4 regions of the Rhizobium sp. RAF56 genome follow, and region 1 is predicted to be linked to each of the others. Evidence: predicted binding sites of a transcription regulator. Region 1 holds the regulator's gene; each other region holds the start of a gene.

What was found. The regulator LexA, encoded in region 1, represses DNA repair genes until DNA is damaged. The targets are predictions, from matches to a motif close to TGTTCNNNNTGTGTTCNG.
Region 2: the regulator LexA is predicted to act here: its motif matches at 4,148-4,165, upstream of AB4048_RS05940 (ImuA family protein).
Region 3: the regulator LexA is predicted to act here: its motif matches at 2,857-2,874, upstream of AB4048_RS06345 (helicase-related protein).
Region 4: the regulator LexA is predicted to act here: its motif matches at 3,300-3,317, upstream of AB4048_RS08530 (ribonuclease T2 family protein).

What each region holds. Positions count from the first base shown of each region.
Region 1 covers NZ_JBFRDU010000003.1:96,898-104,490, reverse strand. The annotation lists gene AB4048_RS03740 (ComEC/Rec2 family competence protein) at 1-2,328, shown strand, start outside; gene lexA (transcriptional repressor LexA) at 2,322-3,038, opposite strand; gene AB4048_RS03730 (VOC family protein) at 3,354-4,241, shown strand; gene kdsA (3-deoxy-8-phosphooctulonate synthase) at 4,238-5,083, shown strand; gene eno (phosphopyruvate hydratase) at 5,231-6,505, shown strand; gene AB4048_RS03715 (FtsB family cell division protein) at 6,652-6,963, shown strand; gene pdhA (pyruvate dehydrogenase (acetyl-transferring) E1 component subunit alpha) at 7,144-7,593, shown strand, end outside.
Region 2 covers NZ_JBFRDU010000005.1:108,219-115,811, forward strand. The annotation lists gene AB4048_RS05900 (protein-L-isoaspartate O-methyltransferase family protein) at 1-143, opposite strand, end outside; gene AB4048_RS05905 (RidA family protein) at 263-652, opposite strand; gene leuD (3-isopropylmalate dehydratase small subunit) at 660-1,265, opposite strand; gene AB4048_RS05915 (VOC family protein) at 1,393-1,821, opposite strand; gene AB4048_RS05920 (hypothetical protein) at 1,934-2,164, opposite strand; gene AB4048_RS05925 (HpcH/HpaI aldolase/citrate lyase family protein) at 2,438-3,346, shown strand; gene AB4048_RS05930 (DUF1737 domain-containing protein) at 3,364-3,570, shown strand; gene AB4048_RS05935 (metallopeptidase family protein) at 3,588-4,025, opposite strand; gene AB4048_RS05940 (ImuA family protein) at 4,185-5,147, shown strand; gene AB4048_RS05945 (Y-family DNA polymerase) at 5,188-6,606, shown strand; gene AB4048_RS05950 (error-prone DNA polymerase) at 6,603-7,593, shown strand, end outside.
Region 3 covers NZ_JBFRDU010000005.1:196,101-203,693, forward strand. The annotation lists gene AB4048_RS06325 (beta-ketoacyl-ACP reductase) at 1-698, shown strand, start outside; gene AB4048_RS06330 (hypothetical protein) at 1,120-1,284, opposite strand; gene AB4048_RS06335 (YMGG-like glycine zipper-containing protein) at 1,500-1,751, opposite strand; gene AB4048_RS06340 (DUF3309 family protein) at 1,788-1,943, opposite strand; gene AB4048_RS06345 (helicase-related protein) at 3,066-6,281, shown strand; gene AB4048_RS06350 (RNA-binding S4 domain-containing protein) at 6,285-6,689, shown strand; gene fdxA (ferredoxin FdxA) at 6,901-7,239, shown strand.
Region 4 covers NZ_JBFRDU010000008.1:17,113-24,705, reverse strand. The annotation lists gene AB4048_RS08550 (thiamine pyrophosphate-binding protein) at 1-25, opposite strand, end outside; gene AB4048_RS08545 (CaiB/BaiF CoA transferase family protein) at 29-1,225, opposite strand; gene AB4048_RS08540 (DMT family transporter) at 1,246-2,208, opposite strand; gene AB4048_RS08535 (alpha/beta hydrolase) at 2,228-3,160, opposite strand; gene AB4048_RS08530 (ribonuclease T2 family protein) at 3,333-4,079, shown strand; gene ettA (energy-dependent translational throttle protein EttA) at 4,213-5,862, shown strand; gene AB4048_RS08520 (ArsR/SmtB family transcription factor) at 6,072-7,097, shown strand; gene metF (methylenetetrahydrofolate reductase [NAD(P)H]) at 7,099-7,593, shown strand, end outside.

The sequences.
Region 1 (7,593 bases):
GTCCGCACGCAGGACCGTGTGCCGCTGGCAAGTAGGGCTCGTCTGGCGCGAGCGGCGTTTTCCGAAGCACTTGCCCTGCTATTGCAGGAAGAAGCCGCGCATGGGCGCGCCTTGCTTTTCGCGCCAGTCTATATGGGCTGCGGCGCGATCATCTGGTTCAAGTCCGGCAACGATCCTCCGACCGCCGCGATCGTCATGGGAGTTGTGATCTCAGCCGCGAGCCTTGCCGTGAAAAGGCAAGCCAGCGCCGTTTCGCGCCACCTTTTGTTCGCCGCGATGCTGGTGCTTGTCGGCATGCTCCTTGCCCAATGGCAAACCTGGCGAACGGGAACTTTCATGCTGGACGTTCCGGTCACGACCACGATCACCGGGCGTGTCGAGCGCCGCGAGATCGACGATCGCGGCCGTTGGCGCTATCTCGTTGCCGTCACGGCGACGGAGGCGCCGGCGCTGAGACGTTCGCCGTCGCGCGTCGCGGTCCTTGCGCGGGGAAAGCAGGAACCCTTCGTTCCCGGAGATATCGTACGGGGCAGGGCGCGCCTCATTCCACCTGCCGGCCCTGCTTTGCCCAATCTCCACGACTTTGCCTTCGACGCCTATTTCGACGGCATCGGCGCAAATGGCTTCTTCTACGGATTGCCACAGAGGATGTCTCCAGACGGAGACATGGAGGACGCGACGCTTGTCGCAAGCCTCGAACGGAAACTGACGACCCTGCGCGAACGGATCGGAGATCGCATCCGCGCCATCCTGCCGGGCGACACCGGCGCGTTTGCCGCCTCGCTGGTCAACGACGAGCGGCGCGCCATCTCGCCGGAGACGATCGATGCGCTGCGGGTCTCCGGGCTAGCGCATATCATCGCCATATCGGGGCTGAACATGGCGCTCTCGGCCGGCATTTTCTACGTCGGCTTGCGCCACGCGCTCAGTCTCTTCGCGGGAGTGGCGCAGGCGCGTCCGATCAAGAAGTTCGCGGCCGTTGGCGCACTTATGACGGTGACCGCCTACTATCTCATTTCCGGATTCGGCGTTTCGGCCGAGCGCGCCTTTGTGATGATGGCGATCATGCTGGTGGCGGTCCTGCTCGACCGGCCATCCGTCAGTCTGCGAAACGTTGCGCTGTCAGCAATCGTCATCCTGGCGCTATCGCCGTCGGAGGTGCTCGGGGCGAGCTTTCAAATGTCCTTTGCCGCGACGCTCGCCCTCGTCTCCGGCTACAGGCTTTGGACAAGGCGGGCCAGTCGCGAGCGCACGATCATTCCGTTGCCAACCCCTTGGCCGATCAAAGCGGCCGGGCGCTTCTTTGCCGGAATTGCGATGACCTCGCTCATCGGCGGGGCCTCCACGGCGATCTTCTCCATCGAGCATTTTCACCGGCTGGCGACATACGGCCTTGTTGCCAATCTGGCGGCGATGCCGATCGTCTCCGTCATCGTCATGCCGGTCGGCATGCTGGCGATGCTATTGATGCCCTTTGGCTTGGATGCCGTACCTTGGAAGATCACCGGCTTGGGCCTCGATGCGGTGATTGCGATCGCGAAGACCGTCGCAGCCTGGGGCGGGAACGTGCCGTTCGCCCGGCTGCCGCCCTGGCTGTTCCCCGCCGTCGTTGCCGGCATCCTCCTGATGGGGCTTCTGCGGACGCGCCTCCGGCACATTGGAGTGCTGCTCATCGTTGCCGTCGTCACACTATCCGCTGCAATACCCGGCCGGCCGCCTCCCGATGTGATGATCGCGGAGGACGGCGACCTGGTTGCGCTCTGGCGAGATGGCCGCCTGGCGCCCAATCGGGAACGGCCGCCGGATTTCATTTTCGAGCAGTGGCAGCGTGCGCTGGCAATCGATGCGTGGCAGCCACCACGCATGCTCGGGGACATGTTTGCTCTTCCGCGTGCCAGCAAGCGCCAGGGTCGGGTCGCGCTGGATGCCGCGCAACGGCAAATCGTCCGTCAGGAAATGGAGCGGGCGCTGGATGTGGTCCCAGATGGCGGGTTTGCCTGCAACGGACGGGAGTGGTGCGCCGCACTGCTGTCGAATGCACAGATATTGATCACCATCAACCAAGCCGCCTATCTCGGTCCTGCCTGTGATACCGCCGATATCGTCGTCACCCCGGCGAGATTGAAACTGGACCGTTGCCGCACCGGCGCCCGGATTTTCAGCGCCACGAGCCTAAGACGCTCGGGATCGGTGGAAATCGATGTCGGCTCGGGAAACCCCATCGCCACGACAGCATTCGATGGAATCGCGAGAGCCTGGAACATCCACCGAGCCTATGACTGGCGTTCGGGAACGTTCAAGACGGACCCCGATTTCACCGCTCAGTGATAACGGCGAATGAGCCCTACCAGCTTGCCCTGAACTTTCACGCGGTCCGGCCCAAAGATGCGGGTCTCATAAGCCGGATTGGCGGCCTCGAGTGCAATTGAGGCACCCTTGCGTCGGAAGCGCTTCAACGTAGCCTCTTCGTCGTCCACGAGAGCCACGACGATATCGCCGGGATTGGCGGTGGAGCCATTGCGAATGATCACCGTGTCGCCATCGAAGATCCCGGCCTCGATCATCGAATCGCCTTTGACCTCCAGCGCGTAATGTTCACCGGAGCCCAACATGTCGGCGGGTATGGCGATATCATGGGTGTTGTTCTGTATGGCCGAGATCGGCACGCCGGCTGCGATCCGTCCCATCACCGGAACGGAAACCGAATTGTTGCCGTTGTCGGCGGTTTTTGTCGCGGCGGGCGCTACCGGCTGCGGCTTTCCGAGGCTTCCCTCGATGACGCTCGGCGAAAACCCGCGCCGCGGCTGCATGCTGGGGCTGTAGGCCTCAGGCAGCTTGATGACTTCGAGCGCTCGGGCCCGGTTCGGAAGCCGCCTAATGAAACCGCGCTCCTCGAGCGCGGTAATGAGCCGATGGATACCGGACTTAGACGCCAGGTCGAGGGCGTCTTTCATTTCATCGAAAGAGGGAGGTATGCCGGATTCCTTCATTCGCTCGTGAATGAAAAGTAGCAGTTCCTGCTGCTTGCGAGTCAACATTGTATGAGGCCCCAATCGTGAAACAAATCCAGAACGGACACTATATGTTCCATATGTGTTCCGCAAGTGCTTAAATTTTCGTGAAGATGGTCGCGCTGATGATGAATTTCACCTTCGCATGCTCGATTGGTGCCGCCTGCGGGCGTTTCTCGCGGTCTCTTGGCACACGCGGTCAGAAATCTTGGCGGGCAAGTCATCAATCCGATTCGGAGTATCGGTGTTGCCACCGCAGCCTTTGGGCTTGAAACGGGTCGCGGAAAGGCGCAAACGCTACCACACGTGAAGGCTTGAGGAAGACGATTGAGGGAGCAGGGCATGAGCTCGTCGCCACATCCGCTTGACCATCTGGTGTTGCCGACAATGAGCATTGCCTCGGCGCGCGAGAGGCTGGGTAAGCTTGGCTTTACGGTCGCAGCCGACGCGCTTCATCCCTTCGGAACGGAAAACGCCTGCGTATTCCTCGCCGACCAGACTTATCTTGAGCCGCTCGGCGTTGCCGATCACGAGCGAACCGTGGCGAGCGCTGCCGAAGGTAACGTTTTTACGGCGCGCGACCTGGCTTTTCGGTTCCGGCAAGGGGAAGAGGGCTTCTCCGCCATTGCGTTCGGTACGGCCGACGCAGCGGCCGACGACAAGCGATTTCGTGCAAATGCGATTTCGGCCGGCCGGCTGCTCGAGTTTTCGCGGCCAGTGCGCATGCCCGACGAGACGCAATCGGTGGCGGGCTTTCGCTTAGCCTTTGCCGCGGACCTGCGCGCGCCTGATTTCCTTGCTTTTTGCTGCGAGCGGACCAATCCTCTTCCGTCGGACCGCAGTGCGCTGGAGCGGCATGCCAACGGCACCACCGGCATGGCCGAGGTAACGCTTTCCACTCGGGATCCTAAAGCCTTTGCCGGCTTCCTCTCGCAGGCCTGCGGCGGCGCCAAGGTTCAAGAACATTCATTCGGGCTGTCGGTTCAGACGGCAAACGTTCGCCTGGCCGTCATGACGCCGCAAGCGCTCGAAGCCTTCTATGATCTCAGGATCGCCCAGACGGACCCGGGTTTGCGCGCAAGGGCGATTCTCTTTCGCGTCCGCGATCTTTCCGTGACAGCGGCGCATTTGACTGCTAACGGCGTGACCCACACGCGCGCGGGCAATCGCATCGTCATCAAGGCAGCGCTCGGCCAGGGCGCTCTGTTTGCTTTCGAGGAGACACAATGAGCCATCCGACAAATTCCGAAGTCGTCGCAGGCGAGGGCGCTTCTCGCGTTCTGTTTTCGAACAGCGGCAAGCTTTCGCTGATTGCAGGTCCCTGCCAGATGGAGAGCCGGGATCACTCCTTCATGATGGCAGGTGCGCTTAGCGAACTCTGCGGCAAGCTGGGGATCGGTCTGGTCTACAAGGCGTCTTACGACAAGGCGAACCGCACATCGCTATCGGGCAAGCGCGGTATCGGGCTCGATAGTGCCATGGAAATCTTCGCCGATCTGAAAAAGGAGTTCGGCTTTCCGGTCTTGAGCGATATCCACACCGAAGAGCAATGCGCCGTCGTCGCCAAGACCGTGGACGTGCTGCAGATACCCGCGTTTTTGTCCCGCCAGACCGATTTGTTGGTTGCCGCCGCCAAGACCGGTCGCGTGATCAACGTCAAGAAGGGCCAGTTTCTCGCCCCGTGGGACATGAAGAATGTCCTCGAAAAGCTCAATGCAAGCGGCAATCCGAACATTCTGCTTTGCGAGCGTGGCGCGTCGTTTGGATACAATACCCTGGTGTCCGACATGCGATCGCTGCCGATCATGGCGGCAATGGTTGCTCCGGTAATCTTCGATGCCACCCATTCCGTGCAGCAGCCGGGAGGCCAGGGCGGTTCGACCGGCGGGCAGCGCGAATTCGTGGAGACGCTGGCGCGCGCAGCCGTTGCTGTCGGCGTTGCCGGCGTGTTCATCGAAACGCACGAAGATCCGGATCACGCGCCCTCCGACGGGCCGAACATGGTGCATCTGAAGGATATGCCGCGGCTTCTGGAAAAGCTGCTGGCCTTCGATGCCATCGCCAAGGGCTGAAAACTGGAATTGCGTTCAAACGTCTGACACGAAACTCGTTTAGGCGGCAGGAACGCTTTTCGTCACGGCAACGCGGCATTGAAAATTCCGCTGGGCCGCTCTAGACAGATTTCAATCGATTTAACCACCAGCGAGCAGGAAGCTATCATGACCGCCATCACCGACATCATCGCCCGCGAGATTCTCGACAGCCGTGGCAATCCGACCGTCGAGGTCGACGTCTATCTGGAAGACGGCAGCATGGGCCGCGCGGCCGTGCCGTCGGGCGCCTCGACCGGCGCCCATGAAGCAGTCGAACTGCGAGATGGCGGCAGCCGTTACCATGGCAAGGGCGTCGAAAAGGCGGTCGAGGCCATCGACACCGAAATCTTCGATGCCATCGGCGGCATGGATGCTGAAAACCAGATCCAGATCGACAACATCATGATCGAGCTCGACGGCACGCCGAACAAGTCGCGGATCGGCGCCAACGCCATTCTCGGCGTATCGCTCGCCGTTGCAAAGGCGGCCGCCCAGAGCGCCAACCTGCCGCTCTACCGTTATGTCGGCGGCGCGCATGCCCGCCTGCTTCCGGTGCCGATGATGAACATCATCAATGGCGGCGCCCATGCCGACAATCCGATCGACTTCCAGGAATTCATGATCCTGCCGGTCGGCGCCGAGACGCTGCGCGATGCGGTGCGCATGGGCTCGGAAGTGTTCCACGTTCTGAAGAAGGAATTGTCGGCGCAGGGCCACAACACGAATGTCGGCGACGAAGGCGGTTTTGCGCCCGGCCTTTCAAGCGCCCCGGCAGCACTCGACTTCATCATGAAGGCGGTCGAAAAGGCCGGCTACAAGCCCGGCGAAGACATGTTCCTCGGCCTCGACTGCGCCTCGACGGAATTCTTCAAGGACGGCAAGTACGTGCTTGAAGGCGAAGGCCGCACGCTTGAACCGGGTGCCATGGCGGAATATCTCGCGGAGCTCGCCGCGAAGTATCCGATCATCTCGATCGAAGACGGCATGGCGGAAGACGATTGGGATGGCTGGAAGACGCTGACCGACCTGATCGGCAAGAAGACGCAGCTGGTTGGTGACGATCTGTTCGTCACCAACTCCGCGCGTCTGCGCGACGGCATCCGCATGGGCGTCGCCAACTCGATCCTCGTCAAGGTCAATCAGATCGGCTCGCTGACGGAAACGCTGGACGCCGTCGAAACCGCCCACAAGGCAGGCTACACCGCCGTCATGTCGCACCGCTCGGGCGAAACGGAAGATGCAACGATTGCCGACCTTGCGGTCGCCACCAACTGCGGTCAGATCAAGACCGGTTCGCTGTCGCGCTCCGATCGTCTTGCCAAGTACAACCAGCTCATCCGCATCGAGGAAGCGCTTGGTCCGCAGGCACAGTATGCCGGCCGCTCCATTCTTCGCGGCTGATAAATAAGAGATTTCCGGATCTTGTAGACCCCTGAACCGCGCCTCCGGGCGCGGTTTTTGTTTGCGCGCCCGCTAGAGTCAACGGACGGTTAATCTCTCGTGGCTAATGTCGCCTCTGGAAGATGTGGCGTTACAAGCAGGCGAGCATGTGGACAAAGTATCATAAGAAGAGAAGGCTCGGCCGTTTCGTTCTTCCGGCGATCGCGATCGCCTTTGTTTCCTATTTCGGCTATCATTGCATCCACGGCGACTACGGTCTGCGTGCGACGGAGATTTTCGAGCGCCAGCGCCTCGTGCGCACCGACGAATTGGCTGTGCTCGTCGCCAAGCGCGAACATCTCGAAAAGGCCGTGTCACTACTAAGTGACGGCTCGCTCGACAAGGACATGCTGGACGAAAAGGCGCGCTATCAGCTGAACTATTCGAAGGCTGACGAAATCGTTATCTTCAATAACTGAAAACGGCGCAAATCGGGCCGCAGGTGCGATTAACTTAAATCTAGTTAATCGCATTTTTTGTTTATTTATCAAATAGATATGTAGAATACGAGGCATGCAATTCTGGCATTGCTGTGGCGTATTTTCTTGCCTATGGTACTCGTCCAGACTGAACGATGCTAATCATAGGGGGAGGGTTGAATGGCGCCGCGAAAAACTGCGTCCGTTTCCAGCCGTAAAACGTCCAAATCAGCCGACAACAAGGGGTTCGTCCAAGGGGCGATCGCCGAGTTCGATCGCGATGCCGAACTGAAGGCATACCGCGACATGCTGCTGATCCGACGCTTTGAAGAGAAGGCCGGCCAGCTTTATGGCATGGGCTTCATTGGCGGGTTCTGTCATCTCTATATCGGCCAGGAAGCCGTCGTCGTCGGCATGCAGATGGCGTTGAAGGATGGCGATCAGGTCATCACCGGTTACCGCGATCACGGCCACATGCTGGCGACCGGCATGTCGTCGCGCGGCGTCATGGCTGAACTCACCGGGCGCCGGGGTGGCTATTCCAAGGGGAAGGGCGGCTCCATGCACATGTTCTCCAAGGAAAAGAACTTCTACGGCGGTCACGGCATCGTGGGTGCGCAGGTGTCTCTT
Region 2 (7,593 bases), on a different contig from region 1:
CGCCAGGGCGGCGATCCCAGAAAATCCTCGCGGTGGACAGCCGCGAATGCCGCCTCCAGGCGGGCGTCGCCGCTCGCATTCGCCGACGCGACGATTTTTCGGGCATAGACTTGCCGAAGCGATTGCAGCTCTGCCTCGCGCACCGCGTTATCCCTTCCGATGAAAAGGATGCGGTAGGATGGCGCAGTTTTTTGCCTTTGATATGGCAACGGCAGGTGAGATTGGGACGCTAAGTCGCCCGCGGCCCAGACATTCCGGCGGGTCAGCGCGCCTTCAGCGCGGTCACTTCGATTTCGACCAGCATTTCGGGCCGGATCAGATCGCAGACGATCATCGTGGCGGCGGGGCGGATCTCGCGGAAGGCCTCTCCGAGGATGGGAAACACCCGGTCGGCGAAGGCGGCGTCGGTGATGTAGTAGTGATTGCGCACCACGTCGGCGAGTGAGAAACCGGCTTCCGCCAAGGCGCCCTCGATCGTTTTCAGGCAGTTGCGGGTCTGTGCCTCGACCGTTTCCGGCATGGTCATGCTGGCGTAGTCGTAGCCGGTGGTACCGGAGACGAAGCACCAGTCACCCTGGACCACCGCCCGAGAATAGCCCGCCGTACGTTCGAACGGCGAGCCGGATGAGATCAGTTTACGCGGCCCGGGCATGGCGATATCAGGCCCAGGGACGAGAGGCTGCGTTCGCCTTCTCGAAGCTGTCGATGGCAGTTGCCTTCTCCAGCGTCAGGCCGATGTCGTCGAGGCCGTTCAGCAGGCAGTGACGCTTGAACTCATCGAGGTCGAACTTGATCATACCGCCGTCCGGGCCGGTGATTTCCAGGTTCTCCAGATCGATCGTCAGGATGGCGTTGGAGCCGCGCGAGGCGTCGTCCATCAGCTTGTCGAGATCCTCGTGGCTGACAGCGATCGGCAGGATGCCGTTCTTGAAACAGTTGTTGTAGAAAATGTCGGCGAACGAGGTCGAGATGACGCAGCGGATACCGAAGTCGAGGAGCGCCCAGGGCGCATGCTCGCGCGACGAGCCGCAGCCGAAATTGTCGCCTGCGATGAGGATCTTGGCGTTCTGGTAGGCCGGTTTGTTGAGAACGAAATCCGGGTTGATCGTGCCGTCTTCATTGTAGCGCGCTTCGGCAAAGAGGCCCTTGCCGAGACCGGTGCGCTTGATGGTCTTCAGATAATCTTTGGGAATGATCATGTCGGTGTCGACATTGACGACCGGCAGAGGGGCTGCGACGCCCGTGAGCTTGGTGAATTTGTCCATGACCTGGCCTCCAATTTCGGCAGATGGGATATATGGATCAGCGTTTAGTGCAGTTTCCTGCCGAAATGAAGGAAAATTTGCAAGGCGAGCCAGCCGCAGCGGTGGCGGCGGCTGGTTCCGGTCGCGACTAGGATTTTTTTGCCGGGGAGTTGATCGCCCAGAGGACGCCGAACGGATCGCGAAGCTGGCCATAACGGTCGCCCCAGAACATCAGCTCGACCGGCATGACCACTTCCGCGCCAGCGGCGACGGCCCGCTCCCACCAGAAATCTATGTCGTCGACGACCAGTTGCAGGGAGAAGGATTGCGGCTTCGTCAGCGGATGGCCGTGCTCCGGATAGGCGTCGCTCAGCATGAGGGAACTGTTGTTCACGTAGAGGTGGACATGCATCGTACGCCCCTGCTCGTCGACCGGAACCCGGAAGGCTTCCTCGGCGCCAAACGCGCGCTTGTAGAATTCCGCGGCCTTCACCGCGCCATCGACCGTCAGATAGGGCAGAAGCCCGTTCTTGACGGGCGGCATCGCATTCCCTGCTTCTTGCGTCTCTGAAACCATCTTCGTTATCCTTCTTTCTCTTAAAGGGTAGCGAGCTCAGCCCGCTCTCCCATAGGACGCCGGAGATCAGCCCCAGCCGACAACGTCGGCCGGTTTTTTCGAAGGAACGAGATCAGAGGTCGATGATGGTGCCGCGGCCGTCGTTCCAGATACGCATGTTCTGTTGCGAATTGGCGCGGGCGCGCACCGGCTGCGGCTTCATCTTCAGCGATAGTGCACGGCCGACCATCAGCGCGGTCAGGATGCCGCCGACGGCGAGCGTGAGCGAGACGGTAAACAGCGCCAGTCCGGCAAAAACGGTGATGGCGGCAAGGGCGAAGAACAAAGAACGGACGTTTTGCATGGGTGTCACCTTTCTGGACGTAATGTCGTCCTTCGCCTCCTCCTCTTCAATGGCAGCGTGGCATTTTGGTGGATTTGGCCGGCCACGGGTACAGTCGGTCCCATTCCTAGGGAACGCGGACGCGGGTCTGTGGTGCAGGGCGAAAAGACGTCAGGAAAATGAGGCCATGCCTTGTTTTCTTGTCGTTCCGATACGCTAAGGCTTTGAATAGGCGTTCTGTTTTCTTCAGAGAAGTGATTTCGAATTCGAGAATAATAGTCTAGTCTCGCCCGTATGAGCAGACAGACCCCTCTCCGTTCCGCCCGCCTGCGTCGTTCAGTGTTGAGCGTCCCTGCGATCAATGGTCGCGCCCTTCAGAAGGTTCACGATCTTGATTGCGACGGGGTCATCTTCGACCTCGAGGATTCGGTCGCGCCTGAGAAGAAGGCCGAGGCACGCGAAAACCTCAAAGCCTTCTTTGCCGGCAAGCCTCTCGGCAAAGAGACGATCATCCGCGTCAACGCGCTGTCGACTCCCTTCGGCCGAGACGACCTCGATCTCGTGCTTCGACTCAACCCCGATGCGGTGCTTCTGCCGAAGGTCGATGAGCCGCAGGATGTCTTAGGCGTCAGCGACCGGCTGGCGGAGGCCGATGCGCCGGAGGAGCTGCGTATCTGGGCGATGATCGAGACCCCGCGCGGGGTGTTGAACGCGGCGGCGATCGCCGAAGCCGGCCGCACGCCTGGAAGTCGTCTCGACTGTTTCGTCGTCGGGCTTAACGACCTGCGGAAGGAAACCGGAGTTCTGCAGCAACCCGGCCGCGCCTATCTCGTGCCGTGGCTGATGCAGGTGGTACTTGCGGTCAGCGCCTACGGGCTCGACGCGGTCGATAGCGTCTTCAATGATTTCAAGGACCAGAAGGCTTTCGCCGACGAATGCCTGCAAGGCCGTGCCATGGGCTTCGACGGCAAGATGCTGATCCATCCGGCCCAGATCAAGGCAGCCAACCGTCATTTCGGGCCGGACGAGCAGGCTGTAATGGAGGCCGAGGCAATCATCGCAGCCTTCGAGGATCCGGCAGCGGCCGGTCTCAACGTCGTCAATATCGGCGGCCGAATGGTCGAGCGCCTGCATCTTGTCCAGGCGGAGGCGCTGGTCCATAAAGCGCGCCTGATCGCGAAACGCTCGATAGCGTCAGCCTGATTACGAAAGATTGCTGGATGAAACTCTACCGCTTCCTGACCGGTCCGGACGATGCTTCCTTCTGCCATAAGGTGACGGCCGCCTTGAACAAAGGCTGGTCGCTGTCGGGTTCCCCGACCTATGCCTTCAACGCGGCAACAGGCGCGATGCAATGCGGCCAGGCGGTGGTGAAGGAAGTCGAAGGGAAGGATTACGATCCGGAGATGAAGCTCTCCGAGCAATAGGAGAATTCCAGGAAAGCTTAGCGGTCCGTCGCTTCCTCGGCGCTTTCCTCGATCCGCTCCATATCCTCGTCGCTCAGGCCGAAATGATGGCCGATCTCATGGATGAGGACGTGCGTGATGATGTCGCCGAGCGTTTCTTCGTTTTCCGCCCAGTAGTCGATGATCGGGCGGCGATAGAGCCGGATGCGGTTCGGCATTTCGCCGGTTTCGAGGGTAAAGCGCTCCGAGATGCCACGGCCTTCGAAAAGCCCGAGCAGATCGAAGGGCGTTTCCAGCGCCATGTCTTCGAACACGTCGTCGTCGGGGAAATCCTCGATCTCGATGATGAGGTTGCCGGTCAGCGCCCGGAATTCTTCCGGCAAATGGCTATAGGCCTCCGCGGCCAGAGATTCGAATGCGCTGAGCGTGGGGGCGTGGCGGTCCCGCCAATCCTCGCTCTGATCAATGCGGGCCATAAATGCTTCCTTCCTTTCCGCCCATATAGAACCTTTGATGGGGTTTTTCGAGAGCGGAATCAGTCAAAGGAATAAATTCATAGAATTGGTTGTTGACTCTTCTCTCAAGCTCTGGAATCCATAAGAACATAACAAGAACATTAAATCAGGAGCACCGTCATGGCCGAGAAAGCCGTGGCGCGGGAGACGCTTTTTGCCCTGCGCGAGACCATTGCCCGTCTGGAAGGCAAGCCGGTTCCGGCCTTGGCTGCTGCCGCTCATGAGGCCTTTGCGGTTGGCGGCGAGACGGCGGCGCAAAAGGCGCGCGGCTTTTCGCGAGATGAGCCGCCGCCTCTTTCTACCGGCATCGATGCCGTCGATGAGGCGCTGGAAGGCGGCTTGCGGCGCGATGCGCTGACCGAGATTCGATCGCAAAGCCTGCGCGATGCGGGTGCCGCGAGCGGTTTCGCGCTGGCTTTGACCGCATGCATTCAAGCCGAGGAAGATGCCGGGCCGGCTCTTTGGATCGGCGACACCGTAGCGGGCTTGGAGGCGGGTCTTCCCTATGCGATCGGGCTCAGGGATTTCGGCATCGATCCGCAACGGTTCCTGCTGGCTGCACCGCGCAAGCTGGAGGAAGCGCTATGGCTTGCGGAGACCGCGCTTTCAAGCGCCGTGTTTGCGACAATCATTTTGGAAGTGCGGGGCAACCCGGCTCGTTTCGGGCTGACCGAGAGCCGACGGCTGGCGCTCAGAGCCAAGGCGGCGGGGCGGCCGCTGTTTCTTCTGCGCCAGGCGGGAGAAGAGGAGGCGAGCAGCGCCTATCACCGCCTATGCATCGAACCCGCGCCGGCTCCGGCGCGGATTTTGCTGGATGGACCCCTGCTTGGCGGCAGCATCGGCAATCCGGCCTTCCGTGTCGTTCTGGAAAAGAGCCGCAATCCGGCTCCCCTGTCTTTCGTTCTGGAGTGGAATGCCCATGGCCGCCGTTTCCTTACCGCTTCTGACCGGCAACAGCCTGCCCTTCCCGGGGCAAGGGCAGCGCGTCCTGGCGTTGGCCTTCCCGCATTTGCCGACCGACCGGGTCGCCCGCAAGAGATGGGGTCCCTCCTGGCGTTCGGCACGCACCGCCGGCACGCTTAAGACGCCGCCTCTGGTGAGCGCCGGCCGCTCGAGCAATACCATGCGGCTGACGGCGCTTGACGAGAGGGCAGAGGCGCTGGGGCTGAAACGGGGCCAGGGCGTGGCGGAAGCGCGCGCCATCTGTCCCGCCCTCGACGTGCTGGAGGAGGACAAGGCCGCCGACCGCCGGTTTCTGGAAACCGTCGCCGACTGGTGCGACCGCTATACGCCGCTGGTGGGGTTCGACGGCGATGACGGGCTGTTTCTCGATATCACCGGCTGCACTCATCTTTTTGGCGGCGAGGCAGCGTTGCTTGACGATATTCTGGCGCGCCTTTCCCGGATGGGCATGGATGTGCGGGGTGCGATTACCTCCTCGCCCGGGCTGTCGTCTGCCGTTTGCCGCTTCGGCAGAGGCGGCGTCGTCGCCGACGAGGCGATGGAGACGGTTTTGGCGCCGCTGACGGTCGCAGCCTTGAGGCTCAAGGAAGAGACCGTGACGGCCCTGCACAAGCTCGGCCTCAAGCAGGTCGGCGATATCATGACGGCGGCGCGGGCGCCGCTTGCCCGCCGTTTCGGCGCGTTCCTCCTTCTGCGCCTCGACCAGGCGCTTGGCATCGATGAGGAGCCGGTTTCGCCGCGCCGGCCAGTGGCAAGCCTGTCGGCCGAACGACGGCTGGCCGAGCCGGTGGAAAGCGAGGAAGATATTCTTGCGCTGGCTGGCCAGATCGCGATCTCGCTGAAACCTTCGCTGGATGCACGCGGCGTCGGTGGACGCGCCTTCGAGCTCGTCCTCTTCCGCGTCGACGGGGCGGTCTTCCGGATAACGGCCGGCACCTCGCAGCCGCTCAAGGACCCGAAGCGGATCGCCGACCTCTTTTCCCGGCGCCTGCAGGCCGTTCACAACGATCTCGATGCCGGCTACGGCTTCGAAATCCTGCGGCTCAACGTCCTGCGGCACGAGCCTTTCGAGGGTATGCAGGCGAACTTTGACGGTGACCGCGAAGCCGAAACGTCCCTCGCCGCCTTCGTGGACGGCGTCTCGGCCCGGCTCGGGAAGGATTGTCTGCAGAGCTTCGATATCCGGGAAAGCCATGTGCCGGAGCGCGCGGCGGTCGCGGTTCCGGCGATTGAGGGGTTCGCGTCAGGCCGTGGGACCGGGCAAGACAGGATCCCGCCCCCTCGGGGCGAGCGCCCTTTGCGGCTTTTCGCCGTGCCGGAACGGGTGGAAACCCTGCTTGCCGAAGTGCCGGAAGGCCCGCCGCAGAGCTTTCGCTGGCGGCGCCTGCAGCATCGGGTATCGCGAAGCGAAGGCCCGGAACGCCTTGCCATGGAATGGTGGATCGACGGGGCGGAGGCCCCCACGCGCGACTATTTCCGCATCGAGGACGATGCCGGCCGCCGTCTCTGGATGTACCGCGAAGGGCTTTACGGCGAAGACCCGGCACCGCGCTGGTTCGTGCACGGCGTTTTCGCATGAGCGCGGCACCTCAATTTTTCGAGATTGGTACGAGGACAAATTTCTCCTTCCTGGAGGGAGCTTCGTCGCCCGAGGACATGGTGCTGCAGGCGGCGCTTGTCGGACTTGCCGGACTGGGGATCGCAGACCGCAATTCGGTCGCCGGCGTTGTCAGGGCGCATATGCAGGCCAAGGAGATCAGGAAGGCCTTCGATAAAGATGAGAGGCCTACGCTCCATCCCGTCCGTGTTCAGCCGGGCGCGCGGCTCGTCTTTTCCGATGGAACCCCGGATGTTCTCGCCTATCCACGGAACCGAAGGGGATGGGGGCATCTCTGCCGCTTGCTGAGCGCTGGAAACCTGCGAGCGGAAAAGGGCGCCTGCATCTTGAAGGAGGCGGATCTCATGGAATGGGGAGAGGAGATGATGCTCGCCCTTAGTCCCGATCCATACCTCGCCGACGACGCCTCCCGCGGCCAGGCGCTGGACGGCTGCCTGGAACGGTTGACCCAACGGTTCGGCAAGGCCGTCTATCTGGCCATGACGCCCGCCTATGACGGTCGCGACAGCCGGGTTTTCGCCCTTCTGGCGCAGCTTGCCACCCGCCATCGCGTGCCGTTGCTTGCCACCAACCAGCCGCTCTATCACGAGGCCGGGCGCCGCCCCCTATCGGACGTCGTGGTTTCGATTAGGGAACATGTGCCCATCGCCAGGGCGGGGTTTCTGCTCGCTCCCAATGCCGAGCGCCATCTGAAGGATGCGCGCGCGATGCGTCGGCTTTTTCGGAACTATCCGGATGCGATCGAAAACGCCGGAAAATTCTTCGCCAAGCTGTCCTTCACGCTCGACGCGCTGAAGCACAATTATCCTGCCGAGAACGACCCGGGCGAAACACCCTACGAGACCCTCGATCGCCTGACACGAACGGGAGCGGCGAAGCGCTATCCGGGCGGCGTTCCCGCGGCCGTCGCTGCGAAGATCGATTACGAACTCGATCTTATCCGGATGA
Region 3 (7,593 bases), on a different contig from region 1:
GAACCCGCGGCATCGGCGCAGCAATCTCCATCGCGCTGAAGGATGCGGGCTACAAGGTTGCCGCGACCTATGCCGGCAATGACGAAAAGGCGCAGGCTTTCAAGGCGGCGAACGGCATCGGCGTCTACAAATGGGACGTTTCCAACTACGAAGCCTGTGGCGAGGGGATTGCAAAGATCGTGGCCGAGCTCGGTCCAATCGAAGTGCTGGTCAACAATGCCGGCATCACGCGCGATTCAATGTTCCACAAGATGACGCCGCAACAGTGGCACGAGGTCATCGACACCAACCTGACCGGCCTCTTCAACATGACACATCAGGTCTGGAGCGGGATGCGCGACGGAAACTTCGGCCGCATCATCAACATCTCCTCGATCAACGGCCAGAAGGGCCAGGCCGGGCAGGCCAACTATTCCGCCGCCAAGGCAGGCGATCTCGGCTTCACGAAGGCGCTCGCGCAGGAAGGGGCGTCAAAGAGCATCACCGTCAACGCCATCTGCCCGGGCTACATCGGCACCGAAATGGTGCTCGCGGTACCGGAGAAGGTGCTGAACGAGCGCATCATCCCGCAGATCCCGGTCGGACGCCTTGGCAAGCCGGAAGAAATTGCGCGCTGTGTCGTCTTCCTGGCATCTGACGATGCAAGCTTCATCACCGGTTCGACAATCACGGCGAACGGCGGCCAGTTCTTCGTCTGACAATAAATTGCTTGTGCTCCCCGTTTCACCCTGGTGAAGCGGGGACGGCAATCATTCCGCGTTGCTGGCGGGCAAGCCGTGCTTGCCATGCGCGCTTATCGCGGTTTGTCTTGATGTATGGACGGTCTTTACAACGCCCGTGGGCGTTTCGGCCCGGGCGGCTGCGATCTCACCTGCCTCGCGCAGGAGTTCGAAGTCTGGAAGCGGCGGAATTTGAAATCCGGTGGCAGAGGCCGAGGTCGCAACTAGGCATGCGAAACCCGCCCCAAGCAATAATCTGCTCATGGGTTTGCCCTCACGAAAGATAACGTCGGATGCCCTTAAAGTGCGCAGGGATACTACGACGATCACCTACATTAGAAAAGGAAAAAGCCCCTTGCTTCACGCTGGGGCCCTAGTCCTTTTGGTGGTGCCGTGTCGCTCAGCCGCGACGTTCGTCGTATCGATTTGGTTCTGATCTGATGGGAAGGCGCACGCGCCGGCGCTCATCTTCCATACGATTTGCCGCGACGGCTGCGAAGGCCGTGCCGATGGCCGCGATTGCGATGAATGCGAGAGCTGCCAGATTTGCGACTGTCTCGGTCATAGGACCGGTCCTTTCCACTTTGGTCCGCGAACGCTACGTGCGGGCACTGTCCTTCTGTCAGCTGTATATCGGTCGAAATTTAGGCAGGTGAAGGCGTTGATTTCCTATATCCATCGTCAACAAGGCGTTGACGGCAAATCCTGAGGATCCGCTCAGAGCTAAAACGACAAACGGACGCTTACGCGCCCGTTTGCAAAGAGTTTTGAGGCAGGCGGTTAGCGGCAAGGCGCTTCGTAGCGGTTGCCGTTGTGGTCTCGATAGTAGCAGTAGCCGCTACGGTGAGAACGACCGATCAAATTGCCGACCAGGCCACCCGCCACGGCTCCGACCGCAGCGCCGCCCCAGCTATGGGTGACCGCTCCGCCGATGGCGGCGCCGGCGCCCGCGCCGATGGCGGTTCCCCTTTCCTCCGGGGTGCACGCAGCGAGGGTTCCAACAATGGCGACCGCGGCAATGATCTTTTTCATGACTTTACTCCCCTGATATCTGTCGTGACTGCCCGGTCATATCCGGCCCATCAGCACGAGAATGAGAATGATAACGACGACGAGACCGAGACCTCCTGAAGGCCCATAGCCCCAACTGTTGCTGTAGCCCCAGTTCGGCAAGGCGCCGATCAAAAGCAAAACCAGAACGATAAGCAATATGGTGCCAAGCATGATCTGTACCTCTGCCTCCTGCGACCGAAATGCGCTTGGCGTCAACTCCTATCGCGCACAATTGTTCCAACTTTCTCGCGCTTGCAGTGCCGCGTGCGCGACGGCACGGGGCAAGCCTAACATAGCTTTTTTGCGGCGTCATGCCCGAAGCTTGGTCCGATGGCCGCGTTGTTAGTCAGCAAATTCAAATGCTTGATTGACCGAAAAGCAGATTTGTTGGCAGTCCTGATTGCGGGTCCGAAGCGCTATGACCGAGGGTTGCGATTCTTTTGGCGGTCGAACCGATCCCTTGCAAAGGTTAACCGCCTACCGCTTTCGACGTAGAACGTGCTTCTTCGCCCTCTCCATTTGGAGGGGGAACATCGATGGAGACGCAAGATCTAGCAGTGAACAAATCGAGAAAATAGCCGAATCGCCGATTCGTCGCCGATTCGTTCCGGCTTTGATCGAAAGGTTAACCCCTGCAAACAGAAATTGTATTTTTGACCCGTTCGACCGACGCCTGCCGGAATGGTTAATTGCAATCGATGATTCTGGTCGCCGCGGCGCTGCAATCATCCAGAGTCCTGTGGCCGATCGCCCTCAGGCCACTACATCTTGTATGGAACAAAGCAAGAAAGCTCTTGAATCAGCGATTCGTCGCCGATTCGTTCAGTCTTTGATCCAATGGTTACCGAGGCTCTGCCGGGGCGTTGCCTGGCGTCAAAATTCAGGCCTTTACAAAAGGTTAACGATTGCTACCGGCGGCTGAACAGAATTCTGGCCGGCTTCTGGCGAGTCGCCGATTGTCGGCTCCGGGGACGCCGATCGCTCGTTCTCCGATTCAGGATTTGGTGTGATTTCCTGAGTCGCGACCTATATCTAGGCGTGAACAAATCAGAAACCCGACGGAGTCAGCGATTCGTCGCCGATTCGTTCTCAGGCTGTTCCGACTCCACTAGGACTCGCTGTGGGTGTAAGATGAATACATCTTCCGCGTGTCTTGCAGCCCTGCTTTTCGATCACAATGGTCGGGCCTGCGCAAATCGATCCTTGCCTTTGCCGCATAAGGCCGTCATTTGTTTCGGCCTTCGAGGCTGAGCGTGTTGTCTAGGCGCGTACGCCTCATCCTTGCGTGGAATTATGACTTTGACTTCGCATCCCATGATCCTGAGCGGCCGCGGCGTGACGGCGGTACTCGGACCGACCAATACCGGCAAGACGCATTATGCCATCGAGCGTATGGTCGCGCAGGGCAGCGGCGTGATCGGCCTGCCCCTGCGGCTGCTCGCGCGCGAGGTCTATACACGCGTCGTGGAGAAGGTCGGCGCGAAGCATGTCGCGCTAATCACCGGCGAGGAAAAGATAACGCCTCCCGATGCGCGTTATTCCGTCTGCACCGTCGAAGCCATGCCACGGGAGACGCGGGCGGCCTTTGTCGCCATCGACGAAGTGCAGCTGGCCGGCGATCTCGAGCGCGGCCACATTTTTACGGACCGCATCCTGCACCTGCGCGGTCGCGACGAGACGCTGCTGCTTGGTGCCGGAACCATGCGCCCGATCCTCGAACAGCTGTTGCCGGGCATCACGGTCGTCGAGCGGCCGCGCCTGTCGCATCTTTTTTATGCGGGGCAGAAGAAGATCACGCGGCTGCCACAGCGCACGGCAATCGTCGCCTTTTCGGCCGACGAGGTCTACGCGGTTGCCGAGTTGATCCGGCGCCAGCGTGGCGGGGCGGCGGTCGTTCTCGGTGCGTTGAGCCCGCGAACCCGCAACGCTCAAGTAGCGCTCTATCAGGCGGGAGACGTCGAGTATCTGGTCGCCACCGACGCCATCGGCATGGGCCTCAATCTCGACGTCGACCATGTCGCGTTTGCCCAAGACCGCAAGTTCGACGGTTACCAGTATCGCAATCTCAACGCTGCCGAACTCGGCCAGATCGCCGGCCGCGCCGGCAGGCATCTCAAGGACGGCACGTTTGGCGTGACCGGTCAGGTCGACCCCTTCGACGACGATCTGGTCAGGCGTATCGAGGGGCATGAATTCGACACAGTCAAGGTGCTGCAATGGCGCACGAAGGCGTTCGATTTCACCTCGATTGCGGCCCTCAGAGCGAGCCTCGATGCGGCGCCGCGCGTCGGCGGATTGACGCGGGCGCTGCCGGCGGTCGATCAGCAGGCGCTCGAATATCTGTCGCGCGATATGGAAATCAGGGACCTGGCGAGTACGCCGGAACGGGTCGAGAAACTGTGGGAAGCATGCGCCCTGCCGGACTACCGGCGGATTACACCGGCGCAGCACGCAGATCTGATTGCCACCCTCTTTTCCGATCTTGTGCGCTATGGCACGGTGAACGAGGAGTTTCTGGCTGAACAGGTTCGGCGGGCCGATCGTACCGATGGCGAGATTGACACGCTTTCGGCACGAATCGCGCAGATAAGGACCTGGACCTATGTCTCGAATCGGCCAAATTGGCTTGCCGATCCGACACACTGGCAGGAAAAGACGCGGGAAATCGAAGATCGATTGTCCGATGCGTTACATGAAAGGTTGACGAAACGCTTTGTTGATCGCAGGACATCTGTGCTCATGAAGCGCCTGAGAGAGAATGCGATGCTGGAAGCTGAAATCAGTGTAAATGGAGATGTCTTTGTCGAAGGACATCATGTGGGACAATTGACCGGTTTCCGGTTCACCCCTGTCTCGGGTGCCGAAGGCCCGGACGCGAGAGCGGTCCAGTCGGCAGCGCAAAAGGCGCTGGGGCTGGAGTTCGAGGCGCGTGCGGCCCGCATCCATGCGGCCGGCAATAGCGACCTGGCGATCAGCGCCGATGGCGTTGTGCGCTGGCTGGGCGATCCCGTGGCGAGGCTTGCGGGCAGCGATCACATCATGCGTCCGCGCGTAATCATCCTGGCAGACGAGCAGTTGACGGGCAACGCCCGCGATCATGTGGCAGCTCGCATCGAGCGCTTCGTGAACCACCACATCTCGACGGTGCTGAAGCCGCTCGACGATCTCTCCCGCGCCGAGGACCTTCAGGGTCTCGCCAAGGGACTTGCATTCCAGCTCGTCGAAAATCTCGGCGTGCTCTTCCGCCGCGACGTTACCGAAGAAGTCAAATCGCTCGATCAGGATGGCCGCGCTTCGATGCGCCGCTATGGCGTGCGCTTCGGCGCCTACCATATTTTCGTCCCAGCGCTGCTGAAGCCCGCACCTGCCGAGTTGATCACGCTGCTCTGGGCGCTGAAGAACGACGGTCTCGACAAGCCGGGCTATGGCGATCTCATTCCGGTGTTGGCTGCCGGCCGTACCTCGGTCGTCACCGACGCGAGCTACGAGCGGACGTTCTACAAGCTGGCCGGTTTCCGTTTCCTCGGCAAGCGCGCCGTGCGCATCGATATCTTGGAGCGCCTCGCCGACATTATTCGTCCGCTTCTCCAGTGGAAGCCCGGCCAGGCCTCACGTCCTGAGGGCGCCTATGACGGTCGCCGGTTCACGACGACCACGGCGATGCTTTCCATTCTTGGTGCGACGCTTGAGGACATGGAAGAAATCCTCAAGGGTCTCGGCTATCGGGCCGATCCGGTCACTGCCGAGGATGCCGCCGCGCATCTTGCCAAGCAAAACACGGCCGCGGCCCCAGCTGTTGCCGATGCCAAGCCGGAAGAGGGCGAAAAAGCCGATCACGACGACGCCGATGCGGCGACTGACGAGCCGGCTACCGAAGCCGCTGAGCCCGTGAGTGCTGCCGATGCCTCGGTGACTGCTGCCGAGACCCCGGTGGCTGCCGCCGCCGAGACGACAGAGACAGTCGCCGACACCTCTGAGGCTGTTACCGAAGCCACAGAGACAGTCGCCGAAACCTCTGAGGTTGCCGCCGAAGCCACTGAGACCGTCGTCGCAGCAGCCGCGACCGGTGAAGAAGGGAATGGCGAGCAAGCAGCGGCCGAAGCCACGGAGCCGAAGCCGGTGCTGTTGTGGCGCCTGGGCGGCCGCAACGACAACCAGCGTCAGCCACGCGGCGATCGCCGAGGCGGCCAAGGCCAGCAGAACAACCGTCGCGAAGGCACTCAGGCGGCCGGCGAGGCAGGCCGCGAGGCGCGCGACAATCGCGGGCCGCGCAACAAGGACGGTGGGCGTCCTCAGCAGCAGCGCAACCGCGATGAGCGTAACGGCGAGCGTCCCGATCGGGGCGACCGCAATGAGCGTCAGGGTCGCAACGATCGCAACGACCGCAACAATCGCGGTGCGGCGCAGCCGCTGCGTTTCGAGGCGAAGCCGCCGCGCAAGGAGAAGCCGATCGATCCGGATTCACCCTTCGCCAAGCTCGCGGCCCTCAAGGATCAGATGAAGAAGTAAGCTATGACGGGCGACAAGCAGCCATTATCGGTATCGCGCCAGCGGATCGACAAATGGCTGTTCTTTGCCCGCATGGCGAAGTCTCGTTCGCTGGCCCAGGCGCATATCCAGGATGGGCATGTGCGCGTCAACGGCGAGCGGGTCGTTCAGCCGAGCCACAATGTGAAGGTCGGCGACCGCGTCGAATTGTCGCTGCAGCGAAGGGACCTAGCCCTGGTCGTCCTTCAACCGGGATCACGGCGTGGTCCTTTCGAAGAGGCGAGGCTTCTCTACGAGGACGTCTCTCCGCCCGTAGATGAGGCGAACCGGCCCACTCCTTTCGAACAGGCTCAGCGCATGCCCGGGAGCGGGCGACCGACGAAGCGCGAACGCCGAGACATCGACCGGCTAATGTCCGGCGACGAATAGAAAACTCTGCCTGCGAACGACGGCTTTGGGGATTGTTTATCCTTGAAATCCACGAACAAAGCCGATACGTCACGATCCACCTGCTGGCAACTGCCGGCCGATATAGGCGGACGTTCGAGAACCGCCATGTCTGCTTCGGCTGCCGGGGGGATGCGCGCGACGTTCCAGGTCGCCGGCCCCTCGGAAAACCCACGATTCCTCGGAGTGCCTCATGACATATGTCGTGACTGACAATTGCATTCGCTGCAAGTATTTGGACTGCGTCGAAGTCTGCCCGGTCGATTGCTTCTATGAGGGCGAGAACTTCCTCGTCATTCATCCCGACGAATGCATCGATTGCGGCGTCTGCGAACCGGAATGTCCTGCTGAGGCCATCAAGCCCGACACCGAGCCGGGCCTAGAGAAATGGCTGAAAATCAACACGGAATATGCCTCGATCTGGCCCAATGTCACGGTCAAGCGCGACGCGATGCCGGAAGCCAAGGAGATGGACGGCGTCGAGGGCAAATTCGAGCAGTTCTTCTCGCCGAATCCAGGCACCGGTGACTGAGACGGTTGCCGCGCCGCGATCGGCAGGAAGCTGTCGATCGCGTGCGTGATATGGCTTGAAACGGCCGTGCCAGCCCCGCTTGGCATGGGGACCGCCGCGCCGTCCATGGGCCTGGCGAAGCGAAATATTGATTTCCTCAGTTTTTTGTGATAAGGTCCCTTTACTGTTCCAAATGTGGCATACGAATGCCCCAAACCACCACGAAAGCAAACTATCGATCCGCACGCGGTTTCCTCGACATATCAAAGTATTGACTTGTCGGGAGCATAGATCGCGATGACCGGAATTTCTTTGCATGTGTCTGGCTGGACCAGATGAAGTCACCCCGACGGTCGTTCCGTCTCATCCGGGCCC
Region 4 (7,593 bases), on a different contig from region 1:
TCAGCTCTCCTCCACTTCTTTTCATTCTCTAAGCCTTCCTCTCCAGGTCATTCAATTCGGCAAGCACCTCCTCCTGGTGCTCGCCCAGACGCGGGCTTGGCCGCGTATAGCGCAAGGGTGTTTCCGAAAGCACGATCGGCGTGCGGACGCTCGGGATGCTGGTCCCGGCCGCGTCTTCCAGCTCGATCCTGAGGCCGCGCGCCGCGATCTGCGGATCGGCGAACATTTCTTCGATCGTGTTGATCGCGCCGGCAGGGACCGCGTTTTGCTCGCAGGCGCGCAAAAGCTCGTCCTTGCTCCACTTCAGGGTCTCGGTGGAGACGAAGCGACGAACCTCGTCGCGATGGGCGATACGGGCCTTGTTGGTCGAAAAGCGCTCGTCGCCGGCCCGTTCCTCGATGCCGAGTATGGTGCAGAGGCGGCGGAACTGGCCGTCGTTTCCAACGGCGAGAATGAGATAGCCGTCCGATGCCGGCACCACCTCGTAGGGGGAGATGTTGGGGTGCGCGTTGCCGAGCCGCTGCGGCGCCTTGCCTGAGATCAGGTAATTCATGTTCTGGTTCGCGAGCACGGCGGACTGGACGTCGAACAACGCCATGTCGACAAGCTGGCCTTGGCCGGTCTTCAGCGCATGGATCAACGCCGCCTCGATGGCCGATACCGCATAGATGCCGGTGAAGACGTCGGCGATCGCGACGCCTGCCTTCATCGGCTGGCCGTCCGGCTCGCCGGTGATCGACATGAAGCCCGACATGCCCTGCACGATATAATCGTAGCCAGCGAGCTCCGCGTAGGGGCCGGTCTGGCCGAAGCCGGTGATCGAGCAATAGACGAGCTTCGGATTGATCTTCTTCAGGCTTTCGTAGTCGAGCCCGTATTTGGCAAGGCCGCCAAGCTTGAAGTTCTCGATCAGCACGTCGGCCGTCATCACCAGCCGGCGGACGAGGTCCTGGCCTTCCGCTGTCTTGAGGTCAGCGGTGATCGAGCGTTTGCCGCGGTTGGTGGAATGATAATAGGCGGCGGACAGGTTTTCTCCGTCCTTGCCCTCGACGAAGGGCGGGCCCCATTGGCGCGTGTCGTCGCCGCCGTCGGGGTTCTCCACCTTGATGACGTCGGCGCCAAGATCGGCAAGCAGTTGCCCTGCCCAGGGGCCCGCGAGCACGCGGGCAAGCTCGATGACGCGTATGCCGGAAAGGGGAGGTTTCTTCTCAGTCACGTTTGTCATGTCGGTCCTGGTGGTCAACTTCAAGGCGCGCGCGTCGCCTCAGATGTATCGGATACGGGTTTGGAAGCAAAGCGTCGCTCGCGCCAGATAATATAAAGACCCGAAGCGATGATGATCAGGATGCCGACCCACTTCATGAGATTTGGGAAATCGTCGAAGATCAGCCAGCCGAAGATCGTCGCCGAGACGATCTCGAAATACTGGATCGGTGCCAGCGTCGAGGCGGGGGCGGAACGATAGGCATAGACGCTGAGGATGCCGGCGAGTGCCGCGGTGGCGCCAACGCCGAGGAGGTAAAGGCCTGCGCGCAGGCTCGGCACGACGCTATCGAAGATCGGCGAGCCGCTGCCGTGTCCGAGCCAGAGCAGGATGCCGCTGAAGAGCATGCCCCAAATGGCGGTCTGAAACTGCATGGCCCAGGCATCTTCGCGATGGGAAACCACCCGTGTCAGAAGCGCGTAGACTGCAATGCAGAAGGCGGTGACGACAGGCAGCAGGGCGATCAACCCGACTTCCTGGAAACTCGGCTGAATAATCAGCATCGCCCCGAAGAAACCGACGGCGCAGGCGGTGTAGCGGCGCCAGCCGATGGTTTCCTTCAGGAAGACGCTGCTCAGGATGGTCAGGATGATCGGTTCGACGAAAAAGATGGCGATTGCATCCGCCACTTCCATGACCTGAAGCGTCGTGACGAAGCAGATCATGGAGAGCATCAGCGTGCCGCCGCGCATGGCATGAAGCGCTGCGTGCTCAAATGTCCAGACGCCCCAGTTGCGCCTCACGAGCATGACGGGAAGCGTAAAGACGAGTTGAAGGAGAAAGCGCACGGCGGTGACCTCGACGGGCGGTACCGTGACGGCGGCGAGCTTCGAGAAGATGTCGATGATCGGAGATATCAGTACGGCCACGAACATCGTCAGCAGTCCGATCGTCAGCTCCGAAGCACGCAGGCGGGGCGATGGGATGCCGTTCTGGGCCGTCATTCACGTCATTCCTCGGCAATCAGCATCGCTTGGCGACCCGATCGCACCAATTCGCAAATTCGTCGATAGCGGCGTCGGCGCCCAGCTCGTTCAGGGTTTCGTGCCGCATGCTCTGATATATCTGAAGAGTGATATGGGAAAAGCCGGCCCGTTTCAAACGCTTTGCCAGCCATTCGACCGCTTTTCCGTTTGCCGTCGCCGGATCATGGCCGCCGCCGACGAGATGGATCGGCAGGCCGCGCGGCAGCCTGTCCAGATATCTCTGCTGGGTCGCGCGGAACGTCAGCGCAAAGACGTCGAGCCACAGCGACACCGAGGCGTCGAAGCCGCAGAGCGGGTCCGCCACATATTTGTCGACCTCTGCCGGATCGCGGGAGAGCCAGTCGAAGTCGGTACGGCGATCTGCAACCGATCGGCCCCAGGCGCCGAAGGTGAGTTTCGGCAGAATAGCGCTCGGCACATCGGAGCCCTTGAGCATCCGCTCAGTCCGAAGAATGACCTGTGCGAGCCGGCCGGCGAGCCCCGGATTGAAATTGGAATTCCAGACCGCGACGCCATCGAAGCTGCCGGGATGGCTGACCGCCGTGTTGAGGCCGATCAGTCCGCCCATCGAATGACCGAACAGAATGACGGGCAGGCCCGGATGATTGGCGGCCGCAACGGCGCGCATCGCCATCACGTCGTCGATCACGCGCTCGACGCCGTCGTGGCGCGAAAACCGCCCGAGCGGAGCATCGGCAGAGCGCGTCTCGCCATGGCCGCGGTGGTCATGGGCATAGACGTGGAAACCGCGTGCGGCCATGGCTTCGGCAAAGCGCTGATAGCGTCGCGCGTGTTCCGCAAGCCCATGACAGACGAGAAGGATCGCCCGCGCCTTACCTTCCGCCGGCAGGTGATGGTAGGCAAGCGACGCCCCGGTCGGGCTGTCGTGCCGCAGCATGTGGGCAAACATTGGCGATACGGTCCTCCTCAGTCCCGCGAACAAAGGCTATCTGCCGCGTGATTGCAACGCCAAGCGATCAAAGAACACGGAACAATTTGTGCTGATCTTTGCGATTAGGGGTTGCGTCAGTTGCTGCAACCTGCTTACTTGTTCCTCTATTGTTCTGGTTGGAGGGCTAACCATGGCGACATGGATGCGAGCGCTGGGCGCGGCGGTTGTTTGTCTGCTGGCGCTCGTTTCGGACGGCGCGGCACGTGATGCCGGCAGGGGCGCCACGCGCTTCATCCTCGCTGCCAGCTGGCAGCCGGCCTTCTGTGCTACAAACCGGCAGAAGAGCGAGTGCCGCGTTCAAACCCGCGACGGCTTTGACGCGAAGAATTTCTCGCTCCACGGTCTATGGCCGATGCGCGAGGACTATTGCGACGTGTCCGAGCAGCAACAGCGCGCCGATCGCGACGGCGACTGGAAGAGCCTGCCGGACGTGCAGCTTTCGCCGGAGACGAAGGCGGTGCTCGACAAGGCAATGCCTGGCACGCAATCCGGCCTTGAACGGCACGAATGGACCAAGCATGGCACCTGCACCAAAGTGTCCCCCGACGCCTATTTTCGTGCGGCGGTTGGCTTCATCGACCAGTTGAACGCTTCGGCCGTCAGGCAGCTGTTCGCAGACAACATCGGACGCAAAATCGATGCGGAGAGCATCAAGGCGGCGTTCGACGAAAGCTTTGGTCCGGGTGCCGGCGACCGCGTCAAGATGAGCTGCCGGCGGGTGGGCGACGAGCGCGTGATTTCGGAGCTGACAATCGGCCTTTCCGCCGATGCGCTCGATCAGGCCGCACCCGGCGCGCGGCTTGCCGACCTCATCCAGTCGGCGGGCCGGACGTCGTTCGGCTGCAATGAAGGTGTCGTCAGCGCAGTCGGACACTGAGGCTCCGTCATCTTCCTATTTCCCGATCGGACGCATAAATCCCGTGCAATGCCGGTTTCGGCGTTGCCCGATAGGCGTGTTTCGCCTACATAGCGGCACGAATTTCATTCTTCCGTCCGTGGAGCGCGCAGCAATGGCACGTCAATTCATTTACCATATGGCCGGCCTCAACAAGGCCTATGGCGCCAAGAAGATCTTGGAAAACATTCACCTTTCCTTCTATCCCGATGCGAAGATCGGTATTCTCGGCCCGAACGGCGCCGGTAAATCGACCGTGCTTCGGATCATGGCGGGATTGGACAAGGAATACACCGGCGAAGCGTGGCTCGCCGAAGGCGCCACCATCGGCTATCTCGCGCAGGAGCCGCAGCTCGACCCGGCAAAGACCGTACTCGAAAACGTCATGGAAGGGGTCGCCTCGAAGACCGCCATCCTCAATCGTTACAACGAGCTGATGATGAACTATTCCGACGAGACGGCGGATGAAGGGGCACGGCTCCAGGACATCATCGACGGCCAGAACCTCTGGGATCTCGAAAGCCAGGTGGAAATGGCCATGGATGCCCTGCGTTGCCCGCCGGCGGAATCCGATGTCACCAGCCTTTCGGGCGGCGAGCGCCGCCGCGTGGCGCTTTGCAAACTGCTGCTGTCGCAGCCGGATGTGCTGCTGCTCGACGAACCGACCAACCACCTCGACGCCGAAACCATCGCCTGGCTCGAAAAGCACCTGCGCGGATATCCGGGCGCCGTGCTGATGATCACCCACGACCGCTACTTCCTCGACAACGTCACGGGCTGGATTCTCGAGCTCGACCGCGGCCGCGGCATTCCGTACGAAGGCAACTATTCCGCCTACCTGCAGGCCAAGGCCAAGCGCATGCAGCAGGAGGGCCGCGAAGAGGCCTCTCGCCAGAAGGCGATTTCGCGCGAGCAGGAGTGGATCGCATCCAGCCCGAAGGCCCGTCAGGCAAAGTCGAAGGCCCGTATCAAGGCCTATGACGAGTTGGTTACGGCCGCCGAACAGCAGCGCCCGGGCGATGCGCAGATCATCATTCCGGTCAGCGAACGTCTCGGCCAGGTCGTCATCGAGATGGACGGCATCTCCAAGGGTTATGGCGATCGCCTGCTCATCGACGGGCTGTCGCTCAAGCTTCCTCCGGGCGGCATCGTCGGCGTGATCGGCCCGAACGGCGCCGGCAAGACCACGCTATTCCGCATGATCACCGGGCAGGAGACGCCTGACAGCGGCTCCATCCGCGTCGGCGATACGGTGCATCTTGGCTATGTCGACCAGAGCCGCGACGCGCTCGACGCCAACAAGACCGTATGGGAAGAGATTTCCGGCGGCGCCGAAATCATCAAGCTCGGCAAGTTCGACATGAACTCGCGGGCCTATTGCGGTGCGTTCAACTTCAAGGGGGGCGACCAGCAGCAGAAGGTCGGCAATCTCTCCGGCGGGCAGCGCAACCGTGTGCATCTGGCAAAGATGCTGAAGGCGGGCGGCAACGTTCTGCTGCTCGACGAACCGACCAACGATCTGGACACCGAAACGCTGGCCGCACTTGAAGACGCGCTCGAGAAATTCGCAGGCTGCGCCGTTATCATCAGCCACGACCGCATGTTCCTCGACCGTCTTGCGACCCACATCCTCGCCTTCGAAGGCGACAGCCATGTCGAATGGTTCGAAGGCAACTTCGAGGACTATGAGCAGGACAAGATCCGTCGCCTGGGCGCCGACAGTGTCAATCCCAGCCGCGTGACCTACAAGCGCCTGACGCGATAAGGCAATTCCGGCGAGTTAGAGCGTCTCCGTGTTTTGAAGAAAAACGGAGACGCTCCATCCAGCGACTTCCAGACCCCGGCTTCCGGGGTTTTCTTTTGCGTTTTCCCAAGGGCGACGTAAGCTTGTGATATCGCGACGGCGGTATTGCTCTTGCAAGAATGATGCAAATCACATAAAGATATCTTTATATCTTGATTGGGCTTGGCGTCATGGCGAATTTCGTGAAATTCGGACTGGATTCTCTGGTGGATGTGCTGAAGGCGGCGGGCGAACCGACGCGCCTTCGGTTGCTTGCGCTGCTCGCCGCCGGCGATCTCACGGTTACCGATCTGACTGAAATTCTCGGCCAGTCGCAGCCACGGATCTCGCGCCATCTGAAGCTGCTCGGCGAGGCGGCGCTGATCGATCGCTATCAGGAGGGCGCCTGGGCCTATTTTCGGCTGACCCAGCAGGGTGCCTCCGTCGAGCTTGCCAATACGCTCCTCAAATACGCGTCGGAAAACGATCCGGTGCTTCAGCGCGACGCCGAGCGGCTAGCCGCAGTGAAGCGCATCCGCTCCGAGCGCGCTCAGGACTATTTCAGCCGCAATGCCGCCGAATGGGACGAGCTGCGTCGGCTGCAGGTCGCCGACGAGCAGGTGGACGAGGCGCTGATCGAGCTCATCGGCGAAAAGCCCGTCGATGCCTTCCTCGATCTCGGCACCGGCACAGGCCGCATGCTGCAGCTTCTCTCCGGCCACTACCGGCGCGCCGTTGGCGTCGATGCCAGCCGCGACATGCTTGCGGTTGCCCGTGCCAATCTCGACAAGGCAAAGATCACTGCCGCCTCCGTCCGCCACGGCGACATCTTCAATCTGCCGCTCGACGCGCAGGATTTCGATCTCATCACCATCCATCAGGTGCTGCACTTTCTAGACCAGCCGGAGTTCGCGATCGCCGAAGCGGCGAAGCTCCTGAGGCCGGGCGGCCGGTTGGTGATCATCGATCTTGCGCCGCATAATCTCGAATACCTGCGCGACGAGCACGCCCATCTGCGCCTCGGTTTTTCGCACCAGATGGTGGCCGACTGGTTGACGAAGGCGGAGCTGGATGTGGAAACGGTTCAGGATCTCCGCGCTGGCGGGGAGGGAAACCCGGCGCTTACCGTCACCATCTGGCTCGCCCGCGATCCGCGGATGCTGATGGCCGCCGGAAACGACAGCGAAATTCCCGGCATTCTTGCGAAGAGGGCTTGATATGGCTTCGAAAGCGGAAAATGGCGGCCGCGATGTCCGCATCTCGTTCGAGTTCTTTCCTCCGAAGTCCGACGAGATGGAAGCGCAGCTCTGGGAGACAGTTGGTGAACTCGCGGACTGGAACCCACGTTTCGTCACCGTGACCTATGGCGCCGGCGGATCGACGAAGGAGCCGACGCTCTCAGCCGTCACCCGCATGATCTCCGAGACCGGTTTGAAGACGGCGGCACATCTGACCTGCGTCGACGCTTCCACGGACGATGTGCGGGCGGTGGTCGAGGAATATCGCGCCGCCGGCGTCAGACGCATCGTGGCGCTGAGGGGAGATCCCGCCGCCGGCATCGGCGCAGCCTATGTGCCGCATCCGACGGGTTTTTCAGATACGGCCGATCTGGTTCGCATGCTCATGGCCTATGGCGATTTTGACGTTTCTGTCTCGGCCTATCCGGAAAAGCATCCGGAAAGCCCGGATTTTAACGCCGACATCGACACGCTG